2 regions of the Aequorivita sediminis genome follow, and region 1 is predicted to be linked to the other one. Evidence: riboswitches for the same ligand, from Rfam matches in the RefSeq annotation. Region 1 holds a riboswitch; the other holds the start of a gene.
What was found. A riboswitch is a leader RNA that binds a small molecule or an ion and turns the genes downstream of it on or off. The one in region 1 is predicted to bind cobalamin.

Region 1 (16,778 bases):
AATGAGTATCCTCAACTAAAACTGAAAATACGTGCGCACACTGACAGCCGCGGAAGTAATGCTTATAATAAAGCCTTGTCTCAAAGACGTGCAACATCTACGATGGACTATATTGTATCAAAAGGAATAGACTCAAGCCGATTAAAATCTGAGGGACTAGGTGAAAGTGAATTAATAAATAATTGTAGTAACGCTGTAAAATGCTCGGAAGCCGAACACCAGAAAAATAGAAGATCGGAGTTTATTATTATGGAATAAGAGTTTTATATAAAAGCAGTTAAATTTAAAACCAAGTGTTTAACAATAATCTCTTGGTTTTTTTATAGAATTAAATAACTATTTAATTCTATTACACGTTTTAGTCTCTTCAAATAATAAAATAAAGTAATTCAGGATCACGCCCCCACATCCTCATTCCAAAGCTCAGGATTTTCAGAAATGAAATAATCTACTAGTTGCTTACACCTTTTATCGTTAAGCACAATCACCGAAACTCCATTTTCTATCAACATATCCTCCGCACCTAGATAATTGGTGTTTTCACCAATAACAACCTTTGGAATACCATAATGTAAAATCGCCCCAGCACACATCGGACAAGGAGATAAAGTGGTATATAGAACACTTTCTTTATAAATTGACACAGATTGTCGGCCAGCATTTTCAATGGCATCCATTTCGGCATGTATAATAGGACTGCCTTTTTGAACTCTTTTATTATGTCCGCGTCCAATAATTTCTCCATTATGCACCAAAACAGCTCCAACAGGAATTCCTCCCTCTGCTATACCTATCTCTGCTTCTTTTAAAGCTTCTGAAAAAAATGTATCCATAATTAATATTCAAACTTTTTAAGTTAATAAATTTCATACTCAAAAGCTCGGTTTTAATCAAAACCAAAATATGTTGAAATGCTACAACAAGGGGATTTTAATATTTAAATCAGAAATTTCTGAAGCTAAATTTTGACAGGAAAGTCAATTGTATAAATACTGTGAGGTAAATATTATTAATATTATACCCCACTATAATATACTTGTATCAAAGTAACATGTTCTAAGTCATTAAAACAATACGTATAGCCACGTACTTATCAAGTATTTACATCTTATCACTAGCTATAAAAATTCAATATAAAACCCTTATCAAATTGAATTAATCTAACCGACTTCCTGCATTTTCACGTGCATAAATTCGGTAATTTTTAAACTGGGTTTCGCTTAATATTTTGCTTAAAATATTGTCTTGAAGTTCGGTTCGCTCAAAACTATTCATTACTCTGTTACGGTTGTTTTTATTCCAACTTTGCAAGGTTCTATTCCATTCACTATTAAACCTATTTACTTGCTCCTCCGTCATAGCGAGGTCTACAAACATTTTTTGATTTCTAGCCTTAGCAGCTTCCTCAATCTGTTTACTTGATAATTCTTTGTTAGGAGTTTCTGTAGATAGCTGTTGACTTTTATTCGATCTATCACTTTTAACTGGTATATCAGTATTTGCTCTTCCTCTTTTAGTAGCTTCAACTCGATTGGAATTAGAATTTGTGTTGGTATCAGTTTTCGTTACGCCACAGGCTGTAAACAGCGCTAATAAAGTGATTAATGACAGGCTTTTAATGGTATTCATAGTTATTTTTTAAAGTTATTTTTCTCTTAAACATTAAAATTGTTCGTTTTTCCAAGGATTGAAAAAACGAACAAAATAAAACTAACTTACGAAACATTTAGATTTTAACTAGTTTCCTAAAGTTGTAATTATAGCAATTATTCTTCCATACTAAAAAACTCAACAAAAACATACACAATATAGACTCACTTACTATCCAAACTGTATAATTGTATATCCAACTGTATAAAATCTATACACTTTTTGTAGCTGTAAATCCTCAAAAGCTTAATAAAACCTAACAAACCTCACTCGGCACAACAGTTGTTAAACACTTCCTCGAATTGATAAACAATTTTCAAAAGCGAATAAAAATCAATTAAGGATTTAAAATGAACAACAACACACAAGACACTTCTGGAAATCATTTAGATAAATCTACAGAACAGATAGCTACAAATTTCAAAAGTCAAAACAAGTCGGTTTCACGTACAAACCCTTGGGGGGTATTTGTGCTAGCTAGTACTTTTTTATTAATTTTTATTGCAACCTATCTATTTTTCTATTTAGACACAGACTTTGCCAATTTTCGTGAAGAACGTATGAGCTCAACCCTTGGTTATGTATTTTTAGTTATGGCCACTGCTCTTTTAGTTTTTAAAGCTGGGTTCTTTGTTTATACCCTTGTAAGATATTTTAAATATAAACCTATAGCCTCTGTAAGTGACGAGGAATTGCCTACTTGTACAGTAATAGTTCCTGCTTACAATGAAGGGAAACAAGTGTGGGAAACATTAAGAAGTCTAGCCAACAGTGACTACCCATCAGAAAAACTACAATTATTAGCTATTGATGACGGGAGTAAAGATGATACCTGGCATTGGATGCAACAAGCCAAAAAAGAATTAGGAGATAGCGTTACTATATTTCAACAACCTAAAAACAAAGGTAAACGTCACGCGCTTTATCGTGGATTCAACATTGGCACTGGAGAAGTTTTTGTAACAGTGGATAGCGATTCTGTTGTAAATGAAGATACTTTAAGAAATTTGGTTAGCCCATTTATTCTGGATGAAAAATGCGGTGCAGTAGCTGGAAACATTCGAGTATTAAACAATAAAAAAGCGCTTTTACCAAAAATGCTGGATGTGAGTTTCGTACTTAGTTTTGAATTTGTACGTTCCGCAGAAAGCAGTCTTAACTCAGTATTATGTACTCCAGGAGCATTAGCTGCCTACCGCCGAAGTGCTGTTTTTGCTGTACTTCCTGAATGGATAAACCAAACATTTATGGGGAAACCATCAGATATAGGCGAAGATAGAGCTATGACTAATATGATATTAAAACAAGGTAATAAAGTGTTATTTCAGCGTAATGCTTATGCTTATACTAACGTACCTGAAAGTTATAAGGGACTATATAAAATGTTCATTAGATGGGGTCGTAGTAATGTGCGCGAAAACATTGAAATGTCTAAATATGTTTTTACAAACTTCAGGGAAGAATCAAAATCTGGAATACGATTATTATTTATAAGTCAATCGTTGAAGATTATAATGAGCTATCCATTTATTCTGTTTATGCTATTCTTTATCGCAACACATCCTATATTGTTCTTTAGCTCTACGCTATTCGGAATTCTTATATTTTCAAGTTTCCCGATGCTGTTTTATGCTAAACGATACAATGTATCAGAATCATTTTGGGCGTATTCATATAGCATATTATACACTTTTGCATTATTCTGGATTACTCCTTACGCAATCGCTACAGCTAGCAAAAGAGGCTGGTTAACGCGAGGATAACAGTTATAAATTTAGATCCGAAAGGATTTCTGGCCAGCACCCAATTGACCAACTATTTATGTGCTGGCCTTTTTTTATGGCTGTATTTGAAGAATTGGAAATTAATGATGCTAGGAACCGTTACAATTTTACCCGATAAACTTCGATTAGATAAGGTATTTTTTTAGATAGTTATCTATTATAGTTTTAAGGTAATCTTCACTAAGAGGCTTATTATAAAAACCATGTACACTCTTAAATTCCTTAGCTCTAGATTGATCTCTTTCGTCTATAGAGTTACTTAGCATTGTAAGCACAACTTCTCCTTGCTGAGACACCGAAAGTTTTTCATACTCTTCCAAAAACTCCCATCCATTCATTCCTGGCATATTGATATCCAAAAATATTAATGTGGGCTGAGGGTGTTTTCCGTCTAATTCACTTTTCAAATATGTTAAGGCTTCTTGTCCGCTATAGCATATATGAATATTATCACTTATCCCCATTTTCTTAATTTTTCGAGCGTGATAGAAATTATCACTTTCCGAATCGTCAATAAGCAATACATTCTTTAATTTTTTCATATAGTTATTTTTTTAAAGTAAAATGAACAGTGGTACCAACTCCAAAAGTAGAACTTACCCAAATGTTACCCAAATGAAGTTCGACTATTTTCTGACAAAATGCTAATCCTATCCCCTGACCTTCATAGTCTTTATTGCTATTAAGCCTGCTAAACATATCGAAAACCTTAGTAAAATCTTTCTCAGGAATACCAATTCCATTATCCTTTATATGAAAATTGAAATAGTTATCTGTTTCGTCGAAAGATATCTTAATGTTAGGTTTTACCTCTGGTTTGGTGAATTTTATAGCATTAGAAATAAGATTTTGAAATAATTGTTTTATCTCAATTCTGTACCCTGTTATTGTTGGTAAATGGTCGTGCTCTATTACAATTCCACGTTCTTCAATTACTACAGCGAAATCATCTTTAATTTTTTCTAATGTTTCATTTAAGTTCACTTCCTCCATCTGACCGCTTGTACCAATTCTGGAAAAAGAAAGGAGTCCGCTAATAAGGTTTCGCATTCGTTCTACTGCCCTATTTATGAAGTTAAAATACATTACAGCTTCCCCTTTTACTCGTTCCGGGAAATCTTCTTGAAATATTTCTAAGTAGTTTGAAACCGTACGTAATGGTTCTTGCAAGTCGTGAGAAGCTACGTAGGCAAAATGATCTAATTGTTGATTTTTTACGATAAGAGATTCATTTAATTTATCTGCCTCTTCTATAGCCTTTTCTTTTGCTTTAATTTCCTTTTGCTTTTCGGCATTAGAAATTTTTAAATCTTTTAAAGTGTGTTGTAAGTTTTTATTTGAACGTTCTAAATCGGACTGTGTTTGGAGAAGCTCTTCTATTAAAGGTCTAATCTTTTTTATTAAGTTAAACAGACTAAGGAAAACTATGATAGTAGCAACCCCCAAACCTGCTAGAATTATAAGCTTCCAAGTAGTAAACTTTCTAATTCGTTTATCAAGAATAACATCAGCAGTTATTAACATATCTTTCAAAATTAATGCTACATCATCATTAAAATGAACATCTCGATGATTATCATTCTCAATTGAAGATAAATTAGAAGTTGGATTTAATAAAATACTGTCCAACAATTTAAGGTTAGAATCCATTTTAGCCTCAATCGTATTTACCCGATTTACTTGTTGTTCTGTTTCACGAACTAAATATCTTAACGATTTTAATAATGTGTCGTATTCTTTTTCAGCTAACCTGAATTCTTCTTTATACTTAATATTATTAGTGTATCTATAGGTTAAGCCAAAGCTCTCCATTTTAGATATTGTTGAAGAAATTTGATCAATATTGTTTTTTACCTTCCAACTTTCAGCAATTTCATCGGCAGAATCAGCATTTTGCATAAATGAAAATCCTATTAAAATAATCACAAGAATTAGTGAAGAGACTAGTAATATAAAGTTAGTTAAACCAACTTTTCTGATTCTTTTCATAGGCAAATGGTATAAGTTGTAAAAAAAATACAGCTATCCTTTCAAAGGTAATGAACTAGATTTACATGACAATAATCCAAAAAATAATTTCAATTAATCCACCGAAAGTATAAAATGACAAAATAATTAGATAAATTTACTAGTCTAACCACAACCTATCCAAGATGGCTTTACCTGATAATATGAATTTTTTGATAGTTGAAGATTTAGTATCAGATACTTTTTTACTTCAACGACAGCTTAAAAAAATTTCAGTAAATCCTGAAATTCGATTTGTAGATAGCGAGATAAGTTTAATAAATGCTTTAAAAACATACATTCCAGATATGGTTATCACCGACTTTAAACTTATAGGAATGAATGCATTTGATGTAATTAGAATTTCTAAAAATTATAACGACAATATTCCAATAGTAGTTATCACAGGAAATTTAAAATACGAAGGAGATAAGGATAAATTATTAAAGAGTGGTGCCGAAGGTTTTTTTCTAAAAGAACCTATTAATACCCTTAATGAAAGGTTACTCCCGTTATTTGAGACTATTATAGCAAATAGTCAAGATAAAATGGACCGTATAGATAGGCAGAGACGAAAATACGATTCTAGCAAATCTCATAGCGACTTTTTAAGAGAATACACTTTTGGTGATGATAATGAAGATGATGATAAAGAGAACCAGAAAGAACCAACGATATTAGACAAGATAATGAACCTATTTAGGAAATAAAAAAGAGTCTGATTCTACAATAGAATCAGACTCTTTTTTGTCTTTAACTTATTATCGATTATGGGTGAATTCCCCAACGGTTTTTATCGGCGTAAGCGAAATCCATCTGATATTTTTTAGGAATATCACCATTTAGCATAGAACCTTCCTTAATAGACGGGAATAGCTCTTCGTAAGTAATCATTTCATTTAATGATACTCTTCTATAAATATGAGTACGTGTAAGATTTCTAGTTTCATCTACACCGGTAGCTCCTAATAATTCCACGAAATTCTTAATTGTTTTTTCGTGATAATTAGCAACACGAGTTTTCTTATCTTCTGGAACCAAACCTACTGTTAACTTAGGGTCTTGAGTAGTAATACCTACAGGACATTTATTGGTGTTACAAAGTAAAGCTTGAATACACCCAATAGCCATTTTCATACCTCTCGCTTGGTAACATCCGTCTGCTCCTAAAGCAATAGCACGAGCAATATGGAACGCAGAAGTAATTTTACCTGAAGCAATCACCTTAATATGTCTACGAATATTCATACCATTTAAGATGTTATGAACGAAATCTAAACCATCTAACAACGGTGCACCTACATAATTACTAAATTCTGGGGGTGCAGCTCCAGTTCCTCCTTCTCCTCCATCTACCGCAATAAAGTCTGGATACAAATCGAGTTCAACCATTGCTTGACAGATTGCAATAAATTCACTCTTATAGCCAATACACAGTTTAAATCCAACTGGTTTACCTCCCGACAACTCTCTTAGTTTTTGAATAAACTTAACCATTTCCATAGGCGTATCAAACGCAGAATGGTAAGGTGGCGACACAACTTTTACGTGAGGTTTAATATGTCTAATTTTAGCAATTTCCTCAGAGTTTTTCTCTGCAGGAAGTATTCCACCATGCCCAGGTTTTGCTCCTTGAGAAATTTTAAGCTCAATCATCTTAACATTAGGATGTTTAGCTTTTTCTGCGAATAATTCAGGGTTAAACTTACCATCTTCGGTACGGCAACCAAAATAACCTGTTCCAATTTGCCAGATTAAATCTCCTCCGTGCTTTAAGTGATAATGACTTAAACCTCCTTCTCCAGTATTATGGGCGAAATTTCCAATTTTGGCACCAGCGTTTAAAGCTTCTACAGCATTGGAACTGAGTGCTCCAAAACTCATCGCAGAAATATTTAAAATACTAGCAGAATACGGTTGTGTACAATCCTTATTACCGATCATTATACGTGGATCGTTATTTAAGGTATCAAAAGCCTTTGGTGCTATTGAATGACAAATCCATTCGTAGCCTTCAGCATATAGGTCTAATTGCGTTCCAAAAGGAATAGTATCTCTTACCCCTTTTGCTCTTTGATATACAGTTGAACGATCTACTCTATTAAAAGGACGACCATCAATGTCAGATTCAATAAAGTATTGATACAATTTTGGACGAAGTTCTTCAAGCACATAACGCAAACGACCGAAAACGGGATAATTTCGCATAATTGTATGCCGCGTTTGAAGTACATCGTAATACCCTAAAGCAGTAAATAAGAAAACGATTACAAAAAACACATACCATGAAGGGTCTAGGTAGTAGCCTAATGCAAAAGTTATTATAAGCAAAACACTCGAAAATATAAAGAATTGAGTACGCATAATTGGGATTTATTGAAATTGGGTCTATGTTTTATAGAATATATTAGCTCTTATAAAATATAAAATTCTGATAATCAGCAAGCTGTAGATTTTAAATATTAAGGACCAAATTACAACTTATTTCTCAAGATACTAATATGAAAATAGAGTTTTTAAATGCATTAATTTAATTGATAAATAAATGCCGCAAACTTTAATTCACTTAGATTCCTTTCAAAATAACTGTAATTATTAATTCAACAATAATAAGTTTTCTACTTAACTGAATAAAAGAGCAAAACTAATTATTCAATACCTATTCAACAACCAAATCACACCCTTTTAACTTGCAATTATCCTAATTGATTGAATACAAATTAGGTTAGGTTAAAATCATATGTTTTCACCTTGACTTTCATAAGAAAACATCAATAGTTTCCAACAAAACCATAGATAATATAAAAAGACAATTCTCAATTATTAAAATATAAATCAAAATATATCGATGTATTTTGTCTCCAGTTTTTAAATTAATATTAACAAAAGGAAAAGCTTAAATTTTAGCAAATAATTTGTGGACCAGACTTCAATTGATTAAGTATAATTTAGTAAAATAAAAAAAGCTTCCAAATTCTTAGAAGCTTTATTAATATCTAGAATATTTAAGATGTTTCTTAAACTAAGGGATAGAGTAATCTATTGAATTAAAATGTATATCGTATATTTTTAGATTTTTTCTTTTTTACAGTTGTATTTTTTTTCTTATTCCTGCCTTCTATTGTAGATTTCGATTTACTATTATTTTCATCACGGGTTTCATTTTTGGATAACTTTAGCTGCAAGTTTAATTGAGCTATCAAACTTTCAGTTGTACTGCGAAGTATATCTATCCTATTCATAGCATTTAATTTATTAGTTTTTATTTCGGCAATAAAATTAACACGAATAATATTAGATTTACCCTACATAACATTTTCTTATGCCTTAATTATCATAAACTTAACATTAAGGATGTAATATAGACAATTCAAATTTTGATTTGGCTGCGAGAAGTAGTGTTTTAAGCAAAACTTCACATATTTAATTTCTCCACATTTGGTTTAAAAAGCAATCTAGCTTCCTATTCAATCAAGATTAACAGGTTTATTGTTTCAGGAAACGATGCTGACTAACAGTATCATTAAAAATCAACATTAATACATATACCCCATTTGGAAGGTTGGAAACATCAATAAAATCATCTTTATTTAATTGTTTAGAACAAACCAAACGCCCACCCATATCATAAACTTTAGCTTGAGAAGAATTTGAGTTTCTGATAAAAAGTTGTGTAACTGCAGGATTAGGATATACCTGAAACTTCTTACTTTCTTTTTCCTCTACACCTAAAAGCTGTTCATTTATAACACCTACAGCATCCAGATCAAACCCACCTGAATGAAATGGGGTTGTAAAAGGATCGTTTATAATATTTCCATGACTATCATAACTTGCATAATTAGAATTTAGACTTCCCACAACATCTATTATCTTAATATGAGTAATATTATTTTTATCAAGTAGGGGATCTTCTTGTAATTCCGCAAGGTCGAATGGAGTTCCAAACATTGCCCGATATTTACCTGCTAGGTTATTTATATAGGTAGGATCTAATTCATCAAACCCTTCCACTTGAATCTCTGTTTGAGTTTGGCTATGAGAAGGAAATCTAAAAAAATCAATTCCGTTGGAGCTTACTTCAACAAAAGCTAATTCTAAATAAAAATCACTAAAACTATTTTCAAAAACCGCAAAATCAAAGCCAGGGCCATCTTTAATGGGTCTATCAAAAGTTAATATGGCTTGCCCACCATCCCCTAAGCTCACTGCACTATTTGTTGCAGGACCTAGCGCGTTATAAGGTTCTCCATAGGTTGCATAATTACTACCGTTAGCCTGATAATCCGGATTCGAAATATCTACATAACCTCTTTCAATACTAACACCTGTCGCCCAAGAAACAAAAAGGGCACTATCCGCTGCAATTGCAGTTGATCCAACCTGGCCGGCTGCAGGCGCATAACTTTGCGACTGCAGCGAACAAGTGGTTATAAGAAAAAAGATAAAAATCACTCTCATTTTACAATTAATTTCTCTGTCGAAACAGCACCTTCAAAAGCTATTTGCACTAAGTAAACTCCAGCTTTTAAGTCGTTTACCTTTACTGTTTCATTGCTATAAACTCCAGCTTTTACTAGTCTTCCTAAAGTGTCGTAAATGGAGAATTCGGCATTTCCTTTAATATTTAGCTTAAAACCATCTGTCGCAGGATTAGGGTAGATCGCGATGTTTTTCGCTACAAAATCTGACACCGATGCTGTTTGGTCTTCAAATTTATATACTCCATTTGGTAATTGGCCTACTGTGTATTCTGTTTCAAAACTTCCATCTTCGTTATAGACTAATACTTTCCCATCATTCACATAATTTACGGCATCGGTTAAATACAACTTATCAGCTATCTTATTAAACCCATAGGGAATTAGAACGTTGTTTGAGGATGTAATAATAAATGGCTGAGTTGGAAGTTCAGTATCCATCAATGACATTTTGTAGATATTTCTATTTAATACGTAATAAAGGTCAGTAGCATCTAGACCTAGAAATTCTGGATGATCTAAACCAGGGAATGTGAATTCTGTAGTGTTCTGATAGTCGTTTAGGCTAATTTTTACAATCTTTCCAGATGTTTCATTTCCTGAATAACTTGGACTTCCAGTGCAAAGAACATAAAGGAAGTCATCGTCAACGCGTAAGGCTGAAGGCACATCGCCCACAGCTACCTCAGTAACCTCGTTAGAAGCAGCATCAATAATTGAAATAGAATTCCCAAAACCATAGCCTCCTTGATGTGCAACAAATAGAACACCATTTTTCTCAACTATTTCTTCTGGTCCTTCAGCAACAGGAATAGTTGAAGTAACTTCATTTGTAGTTAAATCTATAACAGCAACGAAATCGTCGGAATTATTTCCTGGATCACCCCAATTTGTGACATATCCATTGTCACCGGAAAAGGCAATATTTCGAGGATAAACCATTTGGTCTGTGATGCTGGCCACCATCTCAAAAGTTGTTCTATTCATCACTTTAACCTCGTTACTATAATTTAAAACTACATAAGCAAAATCCTCTGTAAACCCCATTCCTTGACCAGTATCCCCTAATATCATACCCGGATTTTGATTTGAAAAAACGTTGTTTTCTAATACTCCACTTGAATTTAGAAATGAAACTGAAGCTGTTTCAGTTCCTATCATTCCTTCATTTAAGATAAATATTCCATCTTCATAGTTTTGAGAAAAACTACAAATACTAAATAATAATGTAGCCGCTACGGTAAGTAAGTTTTTGTAATAATTTTTCATGTTCACTTTTTTAAAATTTATTTAGATTTGAATTTATTTCAGATTTTGTTTACTCATATTCAATAACTTAATTTCAAATCAAGATTAAACCATTATTGATCTGCTTTGATTTACAAAAACTTAAACAGAAGTTTTTAAACGCATTTAGGTTGATTAATTTGATTATATCTAAGTGTCTATTTTGAAAATGTTTGTTGTGATATTTTCTATAACTTAGGCTAATTGAAAGCAGTGATAACAACAGCTTAGGATAGATTTTCTGAAGAATATATTTAAGTGCAGTCAGGTCTTTTCTCTGAGCGAATCTCAGAAAATAGATAGTAATACAAGTAGTTAGTTTACAGCAGTAATCTTTCATAAACCTGAAGCTTTTTACCCGAAAGCCATTGTTTTAAGTTATTTGGCATTTGGCAGGTCTCCTGGCTCGCGTCCTGTAATTTTCCTTCCCATTGGTTCCCCAACAGTGGATTTTGAAGTTTTAATTACAGACATCCCAATCTTGGGACTAAGCTTACAGTTGCGGGAACAGCTCAGGCTTTTATTAAGTGCAAAATTCACTTTTCCTGATTCCCTTTTAATTGTACTGAAATTTTTCAGCAACAAACCAAATGTGGCGCAAAACTAATCAAAATTTCCTTGTAAAATTTTACAAAACAAGAGATTTTAAAAAATGTAAAATGGCTTATATATCCTAATGTATACCAATGAAATAAGCAGCGAAAGTGAAGGTTAAATAAGTTATCGCACTTAAAAATCTTCATATTTGTTGTGGTATTCTTATCTTGCAGACTATTATTCTTTAAAAATTATTCTATGAAATTATTACGTGTACTTTTTATCTTTTTATCCGTCCCGCTCTTTGCGCAGCAAGGTGGTATGTGGATTCCTTCACTCTTAGAAGGAATGAATGAGTCTGAAATGAAAAATCTTGGAATGAAAATGTCAGCCCAAGATATTTACGATGTAAACAACGCTAGCTTAAAAGATGCGGTACCACATTTTAATGGTGGTTGTACTTCTGAAGTTATTAGTAACCAAGGACTTTTACTAACTAACCATCATTGTGGTTATTCACAAATTCAAAGTCATTCAACATTAGAAAACGATTATTTAGAAAACGGTTTCTGGGCAATGAATTTAAAAGAAGAATTGCCAAACCCAGGAGTAACAGCAACTTTTATCATTAAAATTGAAGACGTTACCACTCAGGTGATGAATGGGGTTACAGAATCAATGCCTGAAGCCGATAAACAGAAAAGAATAGAAGAAAATATCGCTCAGGTTTCACAGAGCTTTCCGAAAGAAGCATGGCAAGAGAACCGAGTGCGTACATTCTTTGAAGGAAACCAATATATGCTATTTGTAGTTGAAACTTTTAAGGACGTTCGCCTAGTAGGAACTCCACCTTCATCTATTGGAAAATTTGGTAGCGATACCGACAACTGGATTTGGCCACGCCATACGGGTGATTTTGCACTTTTTAGAATTTATGCAGACAAAAACAATCGCCCAGCAGAATATTCGGAAGACAATGTACCTTATACTCCAAAACACTTCCTTCCAATTTCATTAGATGGCGTAGCTGAAAACGATTTTACAATGGTTTTTGGATTTCCAGGAACAACCGACGAATATTTACCTTCATTTGCTATTGAGCAAATTATTAATACAGTAAACCCTGCTCGTATTGCAATTCGCGATGCTGCCTTAGCTGTACAGGATAAATATATGCGTGCTGACCCACAGATTAAAATTCAATATGCATCAAAATTTGCACGTATCGCAAACTATTGGAAAAAGTGGCAAGGAGAAACACTTGGATTGACAAAAAGTAATGCCGTTGGTATTAAACAGAAACAAGAAAAAGCGCTTACTAATCAAATAAACAAAAAAGGAAAGCAAAATGAATACGGAAATTTGCTACCACAATTTGAGAAGTATTACGCCGAAATTGAACCTTACAACTTAGCTCGTGAGTATTTCTTTGAAACGGTTTTAAGAAATGTGGAGTTACTTCGCACTGGATTTCAAGCTTACCAGCTCACACAGGTATATGATGCTAGAGGGGCTCAATCTTTTAAAGATAGAAGAGATAATATGATAGAGAGAATGTCTGGCCATTATAAAGACTACAGTGCAAAAGTTGACAAAGAGGTTTTTGAAGCTTTAATTGCTATCTATGCTGAAAAAGTTCCACAGGAGTTTTTACCTGCTTCATTTAATAACCTCGATTCAAAAGCATTAACTGAAGAGGTTTACAGCAAGTCTGCTTTTGTAGATTTCGACTCATTGAAGAAATTATTAGAAGGTGATGCCGAAACTGTAATTTCAAATCTTAACAACGACCCTGGTTTTAATGTTGTAAAAGATATGGCAGAAGCATATTTCGAAAAAATTGCGCCTAAATATGAAGAAATTCAACTAAACATTACTGGATTGCAACGTGACTATATGAAAGCGTTGATTGAATTAAGCCCTAAGGAAGATCGAATTTTTCCTAACGCAAATGGAACACTACGTGTTACTTATGGAAAAGTAGCGGGTTACTCTCCCGCTGATGCCGTTTATTACGAGCCAGTAACGCATCTTGAAGGAGTTATGCAAAAATACATTCCAGGAGATTATGAATTTGACGTACCTCAAAAATTAATAGATCTATACGAAGCTAAAGATTATGGCCAGTATGCTGAAAACGGCAAAATGCCTGTGAATTTTATCGGTACCAACCACACTACTGGTGGTAATAGCGGTAGCCCTGCTATTGACGCCCATGGAAACCTTATCGGTCTTAATTTCGACCGCGTTTGGGAGGGTACAATGAGTGATTACTATTACGACCCTTCTCTTTCAAGAAACATTATGGTTGATATTCGCTACGTATTATTTATTGTAGATAAGTATGCGGGCGCAACAAATCTTATTGATGAAATGAAACTTGTTCACCCCAAAAAAGGAAATAAGAAATCTAGGAAAAGGAAGTAATGAGCTACGGTTAGTTACTACAATTATTAGTTAAAAAAAGCCCCCAACTTTCGTTGGGGGCTTTTTAATTTCTATTCCACAAAATACAATGTTGTGGTTTAAGCATAATTTGATAAGTTATTGGATTACCCCATAATAACTACTTCTTATTTTAATCCTCTTGCTTTTAGCATAGGCTCAATTTTTGGATCGCTACCTCTCCAAGCTTTGTACATTGATTCTAGCTCCATAGTATTTCCTCTTGAGATTACCATATCTCTAAAGCGCTGTCCGTTTTCACGTGTCATCCCTCCATTCTCTTCAAACCAGTTGTAAGCATCGTGGTGAAGCATTTCGGTCCAAGAATACGAATAGTAACCTGCAGCGTAACCTCCAGCAAAAATATGTGCAAAATACGTTGAACGGTACCTAGGAGGCACAGCGTGAACTACATCCAATTTAGTTCTATTTAAGGCGTCTTTTTCAAATTTAGCAACATCTTCTATCTTTTTATCAGCTGCAATAGTATGCCATTGCATATCTAAATTTGAAGCTGCCAGGTTTTCTGTTAGACTATACCCCTGATTAAAAGTGCCAGAATTTTTAATTTTATCAATTAGTTCCTGTGGAATCTTTTCTCCAGTTTTATAATGCATTGCATAGTTTTTCAATACTTCTGGATACAAAGCCCAGTTTTCATTGAACTGTGATGGAAACTCAACAAAATCGCGAGCAACTGCTGTTCCTGAAAGTGAAGGGTATTGTTGGGCTGCAAAAAACCCGTGAAGCGCGTGACCAAATTCGTGAAACATAGTCTCTACCTCATCGTAGGTTAATAGTGCAGGTTCATTTCCAGCTGGTTTTGGATAATTACATACATTATATATAACTGGTTTTTTGTTGTAAAGCTTAGATTGTGTTACAAAATTAGACATCCATGCTCCTCCTCTTTTGCTAGGGCGAGCAAAGTAATCTACATAAAAGAGCCCAAGTTGGTCACCATTTTCTTCGAATAACTCATAAACCTTTACATCATCATGATACACAGGAATGTCGGTTCTTTCTTTATGAGTAATGCCATAAAGTTTGTTTGCAGCATAGAAAACACCATTTTCCAACACGTTATACATTTCAAAATATGGCTTAATCTGATTTTCATCTAGATCGTATTTTTCTCTACGTACCATTTCAGCGTAATAATTCCAATCCCAAGGTTCTAAGGTAAAGTCTCCACCTTTAGATTTAATCATTTTTTGAATTTCATCGGCTTCAACTTGAGCCTTAGCAGTTGCAGCAGCAATTAATCCATCAAAAAACTTATTAATTGTTGCTGGACTTTTTGCCATTGTTTTCTGTAGACTCCACTCAGCATAGTTGTTAAATCCTAATAGTTTTGCCTTTTGTGCGCGAACCTCAACTAATTCTTTTATAATTTCACTAGTGTTATTTGCACCCTGATCTGCCCTGTGATATGCAGCTTTAAATAATTTCTCACGTGTAGCTCTATTTTCCAAAGACGACAAGAGCGGCTGTTGGGTAGTATTTAACAAAGCTACTGTCCAACCTTTTCCATTCTCATTTTCAATCGACTTAAGATAATCTTCATCTAATCCAGCCAACTCTTCTTTATTGGTAAAAGTAACTGCACCTGCATTGTTTGCATCTAAAAGCACTTTACCAAACCTATTGGTTAGCGTTGCAATTTTTTCGTTAAACTGCTTTAGCTGGTCTTTATCCTCTGAAGAAAGGTTTGCCCCTGCTATTTCAAAATTCTCGTAATACTCTTCTAAAAGTTTTAACGATTCAGCATCTAAATTTAATGATTCTCTCTTATCGTATAAGGTTTTAAAACGTTGAAACAACTTATCGTTTAAATAAATCATATCGTTCTGCGCAGCAAATTTTGGAGCCATTTCTTCTTGAATAGCTTGTAAGGTTTCGTTAGTATGTGAACCTGTTAGCGCATAAAACACTTGTGAAGCTCTTTCTAACAATTCTCCACTTTTTTCCAATGCCAGAACTGTATTTTCAAAAGTAGGTTCCTCTTCAGAATTTGCTATAGCCTGAACTGCATTTTTCTGCTCTTCGATACCCTTAAGTAACGCTGGCTTATAGTGATCATCATTTAACTTTGAAAAATCTGGAGCACCATAAGGCAAGGTGCTTTCAGAAAATAATGGATTTTCTGTACTCATTTCATCTTCGCTTTTACTCTTATTCTCTTTCTCTTTAGAATTGTTACAACCTACCACTAGCAACGCTAGGGTAAGAAACGGAATAACTTTTTTCATTATGTTGATTTTTTTATAATATAACTGTAAAGATACGTAATAACCTTTCGCTACAAAATTGAAAACCCCTTCAGCAAAAGCTGAAGGGGTCTCCTTTTTTTTGATTGGTTATTTTATAGTTTGAATTATTCTACAATCAATCGCTTAACAGTACTTACGTTGTCCCCAACAATCTGAACAACATACACTCCTGTAGCAAGAGTCGAAATATCAACTGCTTTCTCGCCTTGCATTGCGCTTAGATTTATCTGGCTAACCATTTTGCCACTCACATCGAAAATTGTCATCGACTCAAGAGCAATATTAGTCTTATTCACAAGGTTTACCATTGTGCT
Region 2 (16,778 bases), on a different contig from region 1:
TGTTGCTCGATAGCATACTCTAGTTTCTCCACTATTTCTTGAATGGTATCGTTTTCATAATCGAACTCTAAAGGTTTTTTAATATCCATACTTTGAAGGATACCACGCTTTTTAATTCGAAGTCCTTTTTTATCAAAAGACCTTCTAAAACCATCGATTACAATAGGAACTACAATTGGTTTATTCTTTTTTATAATGTGTGCTGTACCGCGACGAATTGGTTTCCATGGCTTTGTTGTTCCCTGTGGGAAAGTAATAACCCAACCGTCATTTAGCGCTTTTGTGATGTTGCTAACATCACTCATTTTTACTTGCTTATTTACTTCCTTTCCCTTTTCACGCCAAGTTCTTTCAATACTAATCGATCCAGCATAAGCAAGAATCTTAGGTAGTAATCCAGCCTTCATCGTTTCTTTTGCTGCAACAAAATAAATATTGAGTTTAGGACGCCATAAGTATCCAACATTTTTAATACTGTCCTCTCTTCCGCTTAAACTAGCATTAAAGACGTGCAGCATCGCTGCCACATCGGCAAAATAAGTTTGGTGATTACTTACAAAGAGAACATTGGAATCTGGTAGATCTTTTATAATCTCACTTCCATGAATTTTTAGCTCATTAAACCCTTTAAAACGTCTATGAGTTAAAAGCCCAGCTATGCGTATAAGCCAGAGTTTAAAAAAAATTATATGTCCGAATGGGTTCTTTTTAAAAAGACTCATTTATCATTTCAGTTTCGTTAAATGCAAACAATGAATTATTGCAGAAAACAGTTGATAGGCCGTTTACTTTTATATTGCAATACCCTTATTAACAATCAAGTTGATTAAACGCAAATATACTAAAATATGCTTTTATAGAACTTTTTTAAGCATTTCTCGCACCTCATTGAGCATCATAGCTGTAGCACCCCATACTATATAACCATTTAAATTAAAAGCTGGCACATTTATGCTTGTAGCGTAAGAAGTAGATAGAGTTTGAGTAATTATATTATTATCATTCATAAAATCGTATAAAGCTACTTCAATTAAAGCTTCAACCTCTTTTTCTTCAGCTACAAATTTTGGAGGCTCAGCTGTTATTCCTAAGAATGGTTGCACAAAATAATTACTAGGAGGTATATAAATTTCTGTAAGTTCTTTTAATACCGAAATAGTATTTCTAGAAACTCCAACCTCCTCTTCTGTTTCGCGAAGGGCAGCATCTTGCAACGAATTGTCTATGGCTTCAAGTTTACCACCAGGAAAACCTACTTGTGCGGAATGCACCCCTTTATAAGTCTTCCGAAGTATTAATATTAAACGTGTATCTAGCGTTTCTGTGGGATAAAACAACGACATTACTCCGGCTTTCTTTGCAGTATCTTTAAGTCTAGCGATTTCTTTTAACTCCTTCAACCGCACTTCGGGCGCCATTTTAAACTGCACCGCTTCACCTGGAAGTTCCATTTTTCTTACTTTTACAATTCGTTTTTCAAATTCACGGAAATTCATTTATAAAAAGCCTATTAATTATTAAACTACGAAGATGAAAAACTTGAATATTACATCTTCAATTTTATCAAATATTTAATTTAATGAAAAAGAAATTTATTGTCTACTTTGCCTATCTAGCTATTGGCTGTATAATATTTGCAAGTTGTGAAGATAAGAAAAAGGCAACTGAAACTGTAATTGAAACTAAAATCAAAAAAGAGGTTGAAGTTGAAGATAACGTTAAAATTGAGAAAGACGAAAAGGCCGATTATCCAAAAATAACAAATGAAAATATGGTTGAGTTTTTAACCGAATACGGGCAAGACAATCCTGAAACAAAGGTTTTAATCACAAGTAGATACGGTGATATTGTAATTGAGTTGTATAAAGACACCCCCTTACATCGAGCAAACTTCATATATCTAGTAAAACAAAAATATTTTGATGAAACCTTTTTTCATCGCGTTGTTCCTAATTTCATAATACAGGGTGGAAATAGTGATTTAGTTTCTACACCCCGTAAACGTGCTGCACTAGGCAACGAGTATTTACTACCTGCAGAAATTATTCCAGGTAGAATTCACAAATACGGAACTGTTTCTGGGGCTAAAGAATACCGTGAAAATCCAGACCACAGAACAGCTCCTTATGAGTTTTTTATATTCCACGGTCCTAAGTCTTCAACCACACATTTAAATGGAAAATACACCATTTTTGGAAACGTTATTAAAGGGATGGAAGTAGTGGAGGAAATTTCAAATGTAAAAGCAGACGATGGCGATTGGCCATTAGAAAACATTTATATTTCTGCGAAGGTTATTGAATAATCTTTAACGGTCTATATAACTATAACAAATAGCTCAACCGCGGATTTAAAACTACAATAGGGTAAAAAGCTAAACAACATATATTTTATATAAACATATGAACCCAAGAGTTCTTTATAGGAAAATTTAATTGGCACTAAATCGAGGTTTTGAAGCAAAGCAACATAAAGCATTGCATATATTTAATCAAAAAAACTGCAGTTTATTTATATCCCGAATAAAATATACAATTGCAAAAAACCCCAGAAATACTTCCTAACGGAGTCGAATACTACCAAGTTAATTTAACCTAACTTTATTGCTGCTCCAACTCTTCCTTTGTATAGATGCTGGGTAATGAAAGTTTGAAGTACACTGCCAATAAACGAACTATAAAAACAATCGAACCTGATATAATTACAATAAAATCTAATGGAATTACAGTTTTCAACAATATAAAATAAACAGCCCCACCTATAATACAGGCAGTTGCGTAAATTTCTTTTCTAAAAATAATTGGGATTTCATTACATAGAATATCTCGCAATACCCCACCAAAACAGGCTGTCATTGTTCCTAAGGAAATACAAATAATTGGTGAAAAACCTGCCGCAATACCTTTTTCTACACCTACAATTGTATAAAGCGCTATCCCAATCGTATCAAATAAAAACAAAGATCTTCGAATATAACCTAGTCTTTTTCTGAAAATTACCGCAAAAACTGTAGCTCCAAAAATTACATACACATAGGTTAAATCTACCATCCAAGCAATTGGAGCACCAATTAATACGTCGCGTAACGTTCCCCCACCCACGGCTGCAACGAAAGCAATTATTAAAATTCCAAATGGATCAAGCCTTTTATGAAGTGCTGTAAGCACTCCTGAAATTGCAAACGCCAACGTTCCTATTATATCTAAAATTAATATTAAACTCACATATTTTGTGTAAAGTGGTTATAATCTTTTAGTATTCTATCAATATACTGTTTATCGTATAAATCTGATGATGTTGCTAAAACCTCTTCAACCTTATTTCGAAGTAATTTCAAGGTACTGAAATCATTAGATTTTAATGCAATAATATAGGTTTCTTTTATTAGTCTCACGTCCTTATCTGTAAGATCAGTAACATTCAAGAACATTGGCTGATAGTTGTCTTCAATTTCCTCTAAAATTGTATGACTTATAGTTACTCTATTCTTTGTGCTTATCACTACAGTTCCGGCAGCATGATCTCCAACTCGTTGACGCTTGTCTGAAAAAATGATAGATAACAAACCAATTGAACCTAAAAATATCCATATATCTACCAATCGGAGCATCCATAAAATAAGGTGATCACTCCAATGAGCTGGACTACCATTAACTTTTACAACCTTAGTTTTCATTGCCATCTTACCTACTGTTCTTCCATTAAAAAGAATATGCATGTACAAAGAATAAAACATTACTGGTAAAAACAAAAGTTGTTGTAAACCAAATACAGTCCATTGATCACTAAATGCCATATGCATTGCATCTGTAATTAACTCTACAATATAGAAATACACAAAAAACAGAAAGATATCTATCAAGAAAGCTAGAATCCTCTCACCTACACTTACAATCTTGTAGTCTAGATTTACGTTTTGAGAAGTATTTATTTCTAGGTTTGCCATTTAAAAGCAAGTGGTTATATTTATCAAAAAATTAAAAGATGCGCGAGGCAGCATTCGTCAAGCAAAATAAGGCAAAATGGATTGCATTTGAAAAAGCAATCACACTTAATTCAAAAATAAATCCAGACCAGCTTGCCGACGACTACATTCAGCTTACTAATGACCTTGCTTATGCGCAGACATATTACCCTGAAAGTAAAACACTTCAGTACTTAAATTCATTAGCATCACAGGCGCATCAAAAGATTTATAAAAATAAAAAAGAATCCAAAAATCGGCTTGTAAGTTTTTGGAAGGATGAGTTTCCTTTATTTTTTTACCAGCACCACCGAATGCTGTTTTATTCGTTTTTACTTTTTGCAGTAGCAACGGCTATTGGAGTGATTTCAGCAGTAAACGACGATTCCTTTGTTCGACTAATCCTCGGGGATTCCTATGTAAACGAAACAATAAATAATATTGAAAAAGGCGACCCTACCGCTATTTATAAAAGTGGAAGCGAAATAGGCACGTTTTTAGGAATAACCATCAATAATATTCGGGTCGCGTTTTTGGCTTATGCTTTCGGAGTTATCACCTCGGTGGGAACTGCGTATGTGTTGTTTAGTAATGGAGTAATGTTAGGAGCTTTTTTTACTTTTTTCTATAACCGAGATTTACTCTTTGAAGCTTCAAAAAACATATGGCTTCACGGAACTATTGAAATTTCAGTAATCGTAATTGCTGGATGCGCAGGAATGGTTATGGGAAATAGTATACTTTTCCCAAAAACGTATTCGAGAAAAGTTTCATTTTTAAAAGGTGCAAAAGACGGACTTAAAATCGTGGTTAGCACCATACCCTTTTTTATTATAGCTGGGTTTATTGAAGGTTTTATTACACGTTATAGCAACATGCCTGTATGGTTGGCTTTGACTATTATATTCTTGTCTTTAATTCTAATTATTTACTATTACATTATATATCCAATTATCCTACATAAAACAAATGCTAAAAAATTATATACCACTTAAACAACAACGAGATGTAGGTGAAATTATAACTACATATTTCGATTTTTTTAAACAGAATTTTAAACCCTTTTTAAATATATTCATTAGTTATAATGGAATATTTATTCTTGGCTTTTTAGGCGTGAGTTACTTGATGGTTACAGGCTTTGTAGGAAGTCTTTCCGCAAATACTATTGGGACTGACTCTTCAATTTATAACATTTATATAGGATTAGGAGCTCTTGGTTTTATTTTTCTATTTCTAATTACTGCAACTTTAAACTACAGTTTAGCCGCAGTTTATGTAATTCAATATGAAGAGAATAAAGGAAAAGAAGTTGTAAAAAGAAGAGTTTGGGAGGTAGTAAAAGAAAACCTAGGGAAAATTGTACTTTTTATTGTACTAATGATGTTGATGTATCTAGTTCTAGTAATGGTAGGTATAATTATTTCTTTTATCCCTTTATTGGGTACACTCGCTTATTATCTTATGATTTTAGGATTTACAAGTTGGAGTGGACTTTCATTTATGGCGTTAATTAACGACAATCGAGAGGTCACTGATGCCTTTGGTGAGGGTTGGAGATTATTAAAACTGTATTTCTGGAAATGTGTTTTATCAAACTTAATAATTAGTATTCTGCTTAGCATATTAATGATGGTTGTACTTATTATTCCAGGTGTTTTAATTAGTCTTTACGCATTTCATTCCTTAGATTCAGGTGTAGATTTAGCCAATTCGGTTGTAGCTAATATTGTTTGGACAATCGCCTTGTCTATTGTACTTATATTATATACCCTTAATCAATCTATGCTTCAATTTATTAATGGTATTTTATACTATTCACTACACGAAGAAACCTACAACGAAGCAACTCGCGAACGTATAGATCAAATTGGAGCAAGTGAATAGATCCATTTTCATATTATTTTTTTTACTGAATTCATTTGCCGCAACTGCATTTGTAAAAGATTCTCTATCCGTAATTGTCGAAAATGAAAATGTCATCCAAAAACAATTTTCTGAAAGCTTATCTGATAAATATTCAGGCAGAGATTTTGATTATGATAAAATCGAAGGAGAAGCCGAGAATTATTTAGGTCGTGCAATTAATTGGTTTTTTAAAACGCTAGGAGAAATTTTTGGATTTGAACTTTCACCTCAGATGTTCGAGCTTATAAAGAATTTTATCTATGGATTACTAATATTTTTTGCTATTTATATTGTTGTTAAATTACTAGTTGGTAATAACGCTTCTTCATTATTCAGTAGAAAAAAGCAAGTAATAGCCCCATTAAATATAAAAGAGCAGCATATTGAGAACGTCGATCTTGATAGCTATATTAAAAATGCTCTCCAAGAAGAAAATTACCGATTGGCAATCCGATATATGTACTTAAAATCTTTAAAACTGCTTTCACAAAATAATATTATCGATTGGCACTATGAAAAAACTAATAGCGACTATTATCGAGAGATTGAAAATCAAAAACTGAAAGAAGATTTTAAAAAAGCATCTTACCTGTACGACAACATTTGGTATGGAGAGTTTGCACTCAATAAAACAGGATTTTCAAGTGCCCAAAGAGATTTTGAACGTTTAAATCAAAACTTAAGTAATGCTAGATAAACGTTCAAAAAGAGTACTATGGATATTTGGGCTAACATTATTGTTAATCCTAATTACAGAGATTGTAAGACCCAAACCCATCGATTGGAGGCCTAGTTATACATCAGTAGATAAAATTCCTTTTGGCAGTTTTGTGTTTTATGAAGAAGCTACTTCGCTATTTAAAGATTCAGAAATAGAAAATATTGACAAAGATCCTTACTTGTTTTTAGTCGATAGCTCCTACACCCAAAATTCAGCATATATATTTTTAAACGACGAGTTGAACTTTGATAAAAGACAAGCTCAAAAATTATTAAAATACGTTGAAAATGGAAATACAGTTTTTATATCTGCACGTAGCTATGGGAGTATTTTACAGGATACTTTAAAAATTAATTTGCATACAAGCTACAGCGTTTTAGAAGAAGAGGTTACTCCAACATTCTTTTCACCTTCATTAAAAGAAAGGCAATTACCACAATTTAAAAAGGGAATATTTAAAACTTCATTTACAGCAATAGACACCTTAAAAACTAAAGCTTTAGGTTACTATGATTCAAATAAAAATAAATTAGACAACTTAAACTTTATTAAAGTAAAATATGGGAACGGTGCGTTTTTACTTCATACTTTGCCCGAAGCTTTTACAAACTATTACCTTCTTAATAACAACGAGCAATACGCTGCAAATTTGCTATCGTATATTGAAGCAGACCACATATATTTAGATGAATATTTAAAGTCCGGTCGAAAAGTAGTTATTTCGCCTATGCGTTTTGTATTGAATCAAGAGCCCCTTACTTGGGCCTACTACGTTTTAATTTGCGGATTAATAATTTTCGTTTTTTTTAAAGGAAAACGTGAACAGCGAATTGTAGAAGTGATTGAACCACTAGAAAACACTTCGGTAGAATTCACCAAAACTATTGCCGATTTATATTTTCAGCATAGAGATTACAGCGATATTATTGCAAAAAAAATAAAGTACTTTTCAGAAACAATTCGAGCAAAATACTTTTTGAATACGAATGCTATTACTGAAGATGTTATCAAGAAATTAGCTTTAAAGAGTGGAAACACTCTAGAAAACACTCAAAAATTGATGCATCTTATTAAAAATTTAAAAGAAAGATCTGTTCATAGCGAAGCCGACTTGCTTGCACTAAACAAACAAATAGAAGAATTTAGATTGTAAAATTATGGAAAATACACAGGAAAATCCGTTAGAGTTTAACTCGCGAATTGATTTAAAAAATTTACAGGAAGCCACCGAAAGAATAAAAACCGAACTGGGAAAAGTAATCGTCGGACAACATGATATGTTGGAAATGCTAATTATTTCGATACTTAGCAATGGTCATTCCTTAATTGAAGGTGTGCCAGGAGTTGCAAAAACTTTAACTGCCAAACTCTTAGCCAAAACCATGTCGGTGGACTTCAGTAGAATTCAGTTTACCCCAGATTTAATGCCGAGTGATATATTAGGTACTTCAATATTCAATGTAAAAACCAACGAATTTGAATTTAAAAAAGGTCCAGTTTTTTCAAATATTATTTTAATTGATGAAATTAACCGTGCACCTGCAAAAACTCAAGCTGCTCTTTTTGAAGTAATGGAAGAACGTCAAGTTACTATGGACGGTAAAAAGTATGAAATGAAACCTCCCTTTTTGGTTTTCGCCACCCAAAACCCGGTAGAGCAAGAAGGAACATACGCACTACCTGAAGCGCAATTAGACCGTTTTCTATTTAAAATTAATGTGCCCTACCCTAGTCTAGAAGAAGAAGTTCAAATTTTAGAGAATCAACACAGTCGTAAGGATAAGTTGGTTTTAGACACTATTTCACCCATACTTAACGCACAAGAAATCGCCGAGTATCAAGACACAATTAAGCAAATAATTATCGAGAGTAATTTACTGAAGTATATTGCCGCTATTGTTGATAATACGCGTTCTAACTCAAACTTATACTTAGGTGCCTCGCCAAGAGCTTCTCTAGCAATAATGAATGCTTCCAAGGCACTTGCAGCTATTAACGGCCGTGATTTTGTTACTCCAGACGATATTAAGAAAATCGCTCCATCGGTACTTCGACATAGAATTATGCTTACCCCAGAACGTGAAATGGAAGGAATTACAGCAGACAAAGTATTGCAACAAATAATAGAAACTATTGAAATCCCTAGATAATCTTAAAATCTATTTTGCTCAGTCTTTCCAACCCAGAATACTTATTGTTAGTAAAATGAAAATAATAAAATAGAAATCCTGATTAAAATTATAAATTGAAAAAATTCCTTAAAAGCTTATACTTAAAACAGCGATTTTTTATCGTGCTGTTCTCACTTGTAGTTTTATTTGTGGGGGCGTATTTCTTTCCGGAATTCTTTAGCGTAATTAGGCTATTTTTCTATTTGTTTATACTAGCAGTAGTTTTTGACATTTTCGTACTCTATCGAAATAAAATTGGAATACAGGCTTACCGAATTTTACCTGAAAAACTTTCCAATGGCGACGAAAATCCGATTGAAATAAAAGTTATTAATCGATATCAATTTAAAGTTTCACTAAAAATTATTGACGAATTACCCGTACAATGGCAGATTCGTAACTTTAAAATTGAAGCGATATTAAATCCTTCAGAAGAGAAAACTTTCACCTATCAAGTTAGACCCACAGTGCGTGGCGAGTATCACTTCGGAAACTTGAATGTATTTACTTCTTCGGTATTAGGACTAGTTGCACGAAAGCAGCTGTTTGCGGCAGAAGGTATGGTTCCTAATTATCCATCATTTCTTCAGCTTAAAAAATATGATTTTATAGCTTTTTCCAATAAACTAAAATTATTTGGCCTTAAAAAAATAAGGAGAATTGGCCACACTATGGAATTTGAACAGATTAAAGACTATAATATTGGAGACGACATAAGAAACATTAATTGGAAGGCTACTGCCAAGCGCAATAATCTAATGGTTAATCAATTTCAGGATGAAAAATCGCAGCCAGTTTATTCTGTAATTGATAAAGGAAGGGTAATGAAAATGCCATTTAATAATTTAAGCTTATTAGATTACGCTATAAATTCGACTCTTGTAATTTCTAACATTGTATTAAAGAAGCACGATAAAGCTGGAATGTTCACTTTTTCAAGAAAAGTAAGCGATAGAGTTATAGCCCAACGTAGAAATGCGCAAATGCATTTAATTTTGGAAACACTTTACAATATTGAAACAGATTTTTCAGAAAGCGATTTTTCTCGTTTATATGTAGATGTAAAGCAACATATTAAGCAACGAAGCCTTTTATTACTTTATACAAATTTTGAAACCATGGATGCGCTTCATCGCCAATTGCCGTATCTACAAGCAATAAACAAAACACATCTGTTGGTTGTTATTTTCTTTGAAAACACTGAATTAAAATCATTTTTAAATAAGGAAGCGAAAACCACGCATCAAATTTTTGAAAAGACAATTGCCGAAAAATTCATTTATGAAAAGAAACTTATCGTAAATGAGCTTCACAAATACGGAATTCAATCGATTTTAACTTCACCGGAAAACCTTACGGTAAATACTATCAACAAATATTTAGAGATTAAAGCCAGAGGGATGATTTGATTAATAATTTCAATTTCAAATATTTATTCATTTCATCACAACCAAGCCTGCTTTTATCTTAAGGCAGAAATAGAATTATTTGATAATAGAGTTATATTTGTATAAATAAAGTTTACAATGACAATTACTCAATTAAAATATGTATTGGCTGTAGCAGAGAGCCAAAACTTTACAAAGGCCGCTGAGAAAACTTTTGTTACTCAGCCTACGCTTAGTATGCAGATTCAAAAATTGGAGGAAGAACTTGAAATTCAAATTTTTGATCGTACAAAAAAGCCGATTGAACTTACCGCTGTTGGTCAAAAAATAGTTGAACAAGCCCGTAATATCGTTAACGAATCTGAACGAATGCAGGATGTTGTAGATCAGGAAAAGGGCTTTATTGGTGGTACTTATAAACTGGGTATTATTCCCACAGTAATGCCAACATTACTTCCTATGTTTTTAAAAATTTTCTCAAGTCGTTATCCAAAGGTTCAATTAAAAATTGAGGAGTTGAATACAGATGAAATAATCACTAAGATTAATGATGGATATTTAGATGCGGCCATTGCTGCAACTCCTTTAAAACAGGAAAGAATTAAAGAACGCCCTATATATTACGAGCCGTTCGTAGCCTACATCCCAGAAAATCACCGATTAGCATCTAAAGATACTATAGAAGCAAAAGATTTAGACATTGAAGATGTATTATTACTAGAAGATGGGCATTGTTTTAGAGATGGAATAATTAACCTGTGTAAAGCTTCGAAAAATGGTAGCTTCGAAAAGTTCCAACTTGAAAGCGGTAGTTTTGAAACACTTGTAAAGCTGGCTGACGAAGGTTTAGGGATGACACTTCTACCCTACCTTCACACATTAGATGTTTCCCCTAATCAAACCATAAACTTAAAATACTTTAAAGAACCGTCTCCTGCTCGTGAGGTAAGTTTAATTTACAGTAAAAGTGAACTTAAAATGCAAATCACTAATGTGCTATACGACGTTATATCAGGTATAATTCGCGGTGCGATAGCTTTTCAAGATGTTAAAATAATTAGTCCTTTAAAGAAATAATAAGCAAACACTTCTAAACTAAAAAGTCCATTTGAAACTAATCAAATGGACCTTTTTGGCTATATAAAAACAATTAATTGTTGAAATAAATTCCACCAGGAACTATTCCTGTTTGAAAATCCTGTATTTGTTGATTTGTAGAAAGGTCATAAATATATAGCGAACCTTTACTAGCAAAATCACCCGCGTCGGTAGCGTAAAGCTTACCATCATTAGCTTGTAGTGCATAAAAGTATCCTTCAATAATGTCTATTCCTGGTAATGTTACTGATGAAGCATTTACCTTGTAAACTTTGCCATCTAAGCTGTAAAACAAGTTATCGCCGTCGATTGTTAAATTACTTGGGTGTTGTGTTGTTTCAAAAGCAAAAGTTTCTGAAACTTGCCCAGATGATAGATCAATTTTCACCAACGAACCTGCAGTTTCAGTTCCTGCATAGCTAGGCATTCCTCCGCAAAGTACATAAAGATTATTGTCTTTAACTACCATCGAATTTGGAACATCACCTACAGTAATAGTACTCTCTACAGTAGTTCCAGAAATTACAGAAATTAAATTATTTTGTCCATAACCACCTTGGTGAGCTACATATACTTTATTGTTGTGAGAAATCATTTTTTCTGGTCCAAACCCTACTGAAATATTCGCAGAAATTTCATTTGTTCTCAAATCAACAACAGCTACATAATCATCAGAGTTGTCGTTCGGATCTCCCCAATTTGTAACATATCCCTTATTCCCGTCAATACTTTCAAAAAATCGTGGATTAACAAGTCCGGTTGTAATAGAGTCTATAGCTTCAAAACTATAACGGTTAGCTACCATTATTTTATTCGAGTTATTTACAACTATGTAAGCGTTTTCGTTATTAAAACCCATTGATTGTACAATATTCCCAAGTTCATTACCATTCACAGTTCTATAAATATTCTGTGAAACAGTTGCATAATCGTTAGATATATAAGTTATAGAACCACTTCCATTCATAAATGGCCCTTCGTTTGTTACAAGAACACCATTCTCATATTCAGCAGGTTCATAATCTGGCTGAATGTCGTCGTCACTACTACAAGCGACAAAGAATAATGTGGTTAGCGCGAAAAAGATTGATTTTTTTATTGTTTTCATTTTGGTTATATATTAAAATTTAAAAATATTTCTATGTTTCTTGATGGCATGGGTCTGTAGGCTACATTTTCATAATAGGTATTAAAAACATTTTTCACCCGACCGCCTAATTTTATATTTGGATTAAGAGGAAATGTGTAATCTGCACCAAGATTAAACAAACTATAAGCATCCACCACATCACTGTTATCGGTAGTTGTAAAAGCTTCTCCATTAAACAATCCTTGTAAATAAATTGAAAGCTTTTTATAGCTATATGTTACCGAACCAGCTGCTTTGTGATAAGGTACGTAGATTAATTGTTTCTCTTTTTTCAAATCCTTAGCCTTAGTATAGGAATAGTTGGTATTTAAATTTAAATACTGTGATTTCCCTACTTCCACAGTATAGTCAAAAGTAACTTCAGCTCCAAAGTTTCTAGTTTCACTTATATTTTCAGGTTCCCAAATACCACCACTTCTTGGGGTCCATTTAATTAAATCCTCAGATTCAATGAAATAAGCAACAACATCAACATTAAGTTTGCCAAAAGAAATTTCTTGCCCTAATTCTACTTGGTATGAAGTTTCTGGCTTTAAGTCAACATTTCCACCGGCATACCAATAAAGGTCGTTAAATGTTGGGATTCTGTAGTTTTTAGAACCATTTATTCGAAGTGAATAAACGTTGGAAACCTTATATTTTGCATCTGCTGAATACAGAATCGGGTTGTTATAATCATTTAGAAACTCTTTTCTAATGTTTAATCCATAGTTAAAATCATCTGAAACTTTATGATTTAACAATAAAACTGCAGCCAAGGTTCTACGGGAATTATCGCCAACATTATCACCGTTTCCATTTAATAAAGTGTATTCAGCTTTTCCGTTTAATCTAATTTTATTTTTAAATAACACCTCTGTTTGCAATCCACCAATAAAAGTATTTGCTTGACCTTTATCGTATTTTGATTTTTGACTATCTGGAATATACCTAAACTGTTCGTACAGGTGTGCAAAACTAGCTTTTGTATTAAATATTCCTATATGTTTTTGTAACTGCCATAAATTTCTGGTTGCAATATCTTTGTATGCATCTTTTCCTATAGTACTCAAGCTACCAGAAAAATTTCTATCGTTGTACACATACTCCGAATTCCAAGTAACAACACCATTTCTTATACGTCGAGCTTCATTTACTTTGGCTGAAAAACGTAAAAACTGCCCGTGTTTATTTATTTTATCCTTTCCTACATAGTCATAATCATTTTCTGAACGTAAAAAGTCTACACCTACATTTAGATAATGATTATCCCAAGTTTGAGTAGTATTTGCATTTGCAGCTATAGTAGAAAAGCTTCCGTAGCGCAATCCTACATTGGTTTTATTTATTTTTTTAAAAGTATACGTATTGTTTAGATGAATACTACCACCTACGGCTCCACTTCCATATTGAACTCCTCCACCACCACTTCGAATTGATATTTCATCGTAGTTTAAAGGAGAAATCACGTTAAAATCAGTTTGACCTGTAAAAATTGAATTTATACTAATTCCATTCCAAATAACTGCAGTTTGCGAAGCATTTGTTCCTCTAAATGATGGAGATGAAACCATCCCAAATCCATTCTCTTTAAAATAGATTGAAGAGTTATATGTAAGTGTTTCAGTTAATGATGTAGCGTTTCGTTCAACAATCGAATCATTTACTTTTTCAACCTTAAATCCTTTAGAAAAGTGTACAAGTTTTGAGTCGGTAAGCAATACTTCAGGTAACTGCTGAATAGTATCCAATTGTGCCACAACTGAAGTTGAACACAAGAAAATAGCCAAAATAATATGGTATTGTAGATTTTTCATAATTCAACCTTTATCCCGAAAGTTTGATATTTTTATGTTATGTATCTGGCAGGTCTCCTGGCTTGTCTTTTGTGCTACCTTCCCATCTCTACGATTATGAAGACAGTGGTTTTGAAGTATGCACGCCTCAAATTACATCGAGGCAGACTCACAGTTGCGGGAACAGCATAGGATTATTGATTTTATTTTATAATGCCGAATTAAACATTCGAGTAAAAAGCATTAAAATCGTTTACCTATTTCCCTTTTAAGAGCATTTTTAAATATGCTCACCAAAATTCGATGCAAATATAGTCGTTAATTTCAGCGTTGAAAAGAAATTATAGTAAAGATTAGTTATTGAAGTCTCTGAATAATATTTAAAAAATAAGCTATTGAATCTTTCTACAACTTTGTGATACCTTTGCGCATATCGAAAACATTAAATAGCCAATAATGCCAAATTTTAAAAATCTTGTTGTTTTATTCTTTTTCACTTTAGTATTTGTCTCTTGTAAAAATGAAACTAAAGAATCTATTAAAAGTGTTTCAGTTAAAGGTGAAAAACTGGAAGTAAAATATGCTAAGGGCTTTGAAATTGAAGCATTCGAAGGTTATAAAACTATTACTTTAAAAAATCCTTGGCCAGGGACCGATAAAATTTTTACCTATGCTCTTGTTGAGAAAAATGCCTCCCTACCAAATCCAAAAAGCTATGATGCAGTGGTTGAAATTCCCATTGAGCAAATAGTTGTAACTTCTACTACTCACATTCCTTCATTAGAAATGTTAGGTGAAATAAATGCTTTGATTGGTTTTCCTAATTTAAACTATATCTCTTCGGAAAAGACTAGAGATCGAATTTCAAACAATGAAATTAAAGAGTTGGGTAAAAATGAAGATATAAACACTGAAATTCTTATCAATCTTTCTCCCGATGCTGTTATTGGTTTTGCTGTTGATGGTAACAACTCTGCGTTTTCAACAGTAGAAAATGCAAGAATTCCTGTTCTTTACAATTCAGATTGGACAGAGGTTTCCCCTTTAGGAAAAGCTGAATGGATAAAGTTTTTTGGTGTACTTTACAACAAAGAAAAAGAAGCCGACAGTATTTTCAGTAAAATTGAATCGGAATATAATTCTGCTAAAAATTTGGCTTCTAAAGCTAAAAATAAGCCGACCGTAATTAGTGGTGCTATGTACAAAGATGTTTGGTATATGCCACAGGGAAATAGTTGGGGCGCACAGTTTATACAAGATGCGGGCGGAGATTACCTTTGGGTAGATTCTGAAGGAACCGGAAGCCTTTCTTTAAGTCTAGAATCGGTATTGGACAAAGGTATTGAAGCAGATTTTTGGATTGGCCCAGCGCAATTTAATTCTCTAGAAGAATTAAATGAAAGCAGTAAAGCTTATACCCAATTCAAAGCATATAAAACTGGGAAAGTATATTCTTATAGTATGAAAAAAGGTGAAAAGGGAGGTGTAATTTATTACGAATTAGCTCCAAATAGACCAGATTTAGTGCTAAAAGATTTAATTAAAATTCTACATCCTGAAATGTTGCCAAATCATAAATTTCATTTTTTCGATAAACTAAATTAATGCAGACTTCGCCATCATATCGAATTCATTTTTTGGTACTTCTACTAGCGCTGCTCGCTGCATTTTTGGTTAATTTGAGTATGGGTTCTGTTTCAATTCCACTTAAAGAGATTATTTCGGTATTTATTGGAAAAGGCTCAACAAAGGCTACTTGGGAATATATACTAATTGATTATCGGCTCCCAAAAGCAATTACAGCAATGCTAGCAGGAGGCGGATTAGCAATTTCGGGATTGTTGATGCAAACCTTATTTAGAAATCCTCTAGCAGGTCCATTTGTTTTAGGTTTAAGCAGTGGAGCAAGCTTAGGAGTTGCTATTTTAATTTTAGGCGCAAGTGCATTTGGAGGCTTTTTTGGAACAATGTTACTAAGCCAATGGAGCTTAGTTATCGCTTCTGCTTTAGGTAGCTTTTTAGTGTTGTTGGCAGTGTTAGCTGTAACATTCAAAATAAAGGATACTATGGCTATTTTAATTATCGGACTTATGTTTGGGAGTGTTACTACAGCGGTAGTTTCGGTACTCTCATATTTTAGTAATGCAGAGCAGTTACAGCAGTATATTTTTTGGTCATTTGGCAGCTTAGGAAATCAGTCTTGGCAAGGTGTTACTATATTAAGCATATGTTTTTTAGCCGGGCTAATCTTGAGCATCATAAGTAGTAAGTCTTTAAACACTCTACTACTAGGAGAAAACTATGCGAAAAGTATGGGAATTCACATTAAAAAAACAACCTTTATAATAATATTAGCAACAAGTGTTTTGGCAGGAGGAATTACGGCTTTTGTAGGCCCGATTGCCTTTGTAGGTTTAGCAGTACCGCATTTGGTACGACAGTTTTACAAAACTTCAAATCACCTAATTCTACTTCCAGCTGTTCTGCTTTGTGGGAGTTTATTAATGTTAATCTGCGACACTATTGCTCAATTACCCTTTAGCGAGTTCACCTTACCAATTAATGCAATAACCTCATTAATAGGTGCCCCGGTAGTAATTTGG

Region 2: it holds a riboswitch for cobalamin, as region 1 does, so the genes downstream of both, RT250_RS06325 (TonB-dependent receptor) here and RT250_RS08480 (DUF5074 domain-containing protein) in region 1, are expected to answer to the same signal.

The regions. Positions count from the first base shown of each region.
Region 1 covers NZ_JAVLSO020000004.1:4,827-21,604, forward strand. The annotation lists gene RT250_RS08430 (OmpA family protein) at 1-258, shown strand, start outside; gene RT250_RS08435 (nucleoside deaminase) at 396-833, opposite strand; gene RT250_RS08440 (hypothetical protein) at 1,156-1,629, opposite strand; gene RT250_RS08445 (glycosyltransferase family 2 protein) at 2,001-3,413, shown strand; gene RT250_RS08450 (response regulator) at 3,560-3,976, opposite strand; gene RT250_RS08455 (sensor histidine kinase) at 3,981-5,423, opposite strand; gene RT250_RS08460 (response regulator) at 5,588-6,151, shown strand; gene RT250_RS08465 (FMN-binding glutamate synthase family protein) at 6,210-7,805, opposite strand; gene RT250_RS08470 (hypothetical protein) at 8,489-8,683, opposite strand; gene RT250_RS08475 (T9SS type A sorting domain-containing protein) at 8,928-9,902, opposite strand; gene RT250_RS08480 (DUF5074 domain-containing protein) at 9,899-11,191, opposite strand; cobalamin riboswitch at 11,584-11,815, opposite strand; gene RT250_RS08485 (S46 family peptidase) at 12,005-14,173, shown strand; gene RT250_RS08490 (M3 family metallopeptidase) at 14,320-16,443, opposite strand; gene RT250_RS08495 (HYR domain-containing protein) at 16,569-16,778, opposite strand, start outside.
Region 2 covers NZ_JAVLSO020000003.1:42,965-59,742, reverse strand. The annotation lists gene RT250_RS06390 (lysophospholipid acyltransferase family protein) at 1-722, opposite strand, end outside; gene RT250_RS06385 (NUDIX hydrolase) at 855-1,496, opposite strand; gene RT250_RS06380 (peptidylprolyl isomerase) at 1,580-2,305, shown strand; gene RT250_RS06375 (trimeric intracellular cation channel family protein) at 2,601-3,224, opposite strand; gene RT250_RS06370 (RDD family protein) at 3,221-3,946, opposite strand; gene RT250_RS06365 (stage II sporulation protein M) at 3,985-4,959, shown strand; gene RT250_RS06360 (hypothetical protein) at 4,934-5,851, shown strand; gene RT250_RS06355 (hypothetical protein) at 5,844-6,569, shown strand; gene RT250_RS06350 (DUF4350 domain-containing protein) at 6,559-7,746, shown strand; gene RT250_RS06345 (AAA family ATPase) at 7,751-8,743, shown strand; gene RT250_RS06340 (DUF58 domain-containing protein) at 8,839-10,173, shown strand; gene RT250_RS06335 (hydrogen peroxide-inducible genes activator) at 10,291-11,229, shown strand; gene RT250_RS06330 (DUF5074 domain-containing protein) at 11,303-12,358, opposite strand; gene RT250_RS06325 (TonB-dependent receptor) at 12,364-14,196, opposite strand; cobalamin riboswitch at 14,227-14,488, opposite strand; gene RT250_RS06320 (ABC transporter substrate-binding protein) at 14,632-15,780, shown strand; gene RT250_RS06315 (FecCD family ABC transporter permease) at 15,780-16,778, shown strand, end outside.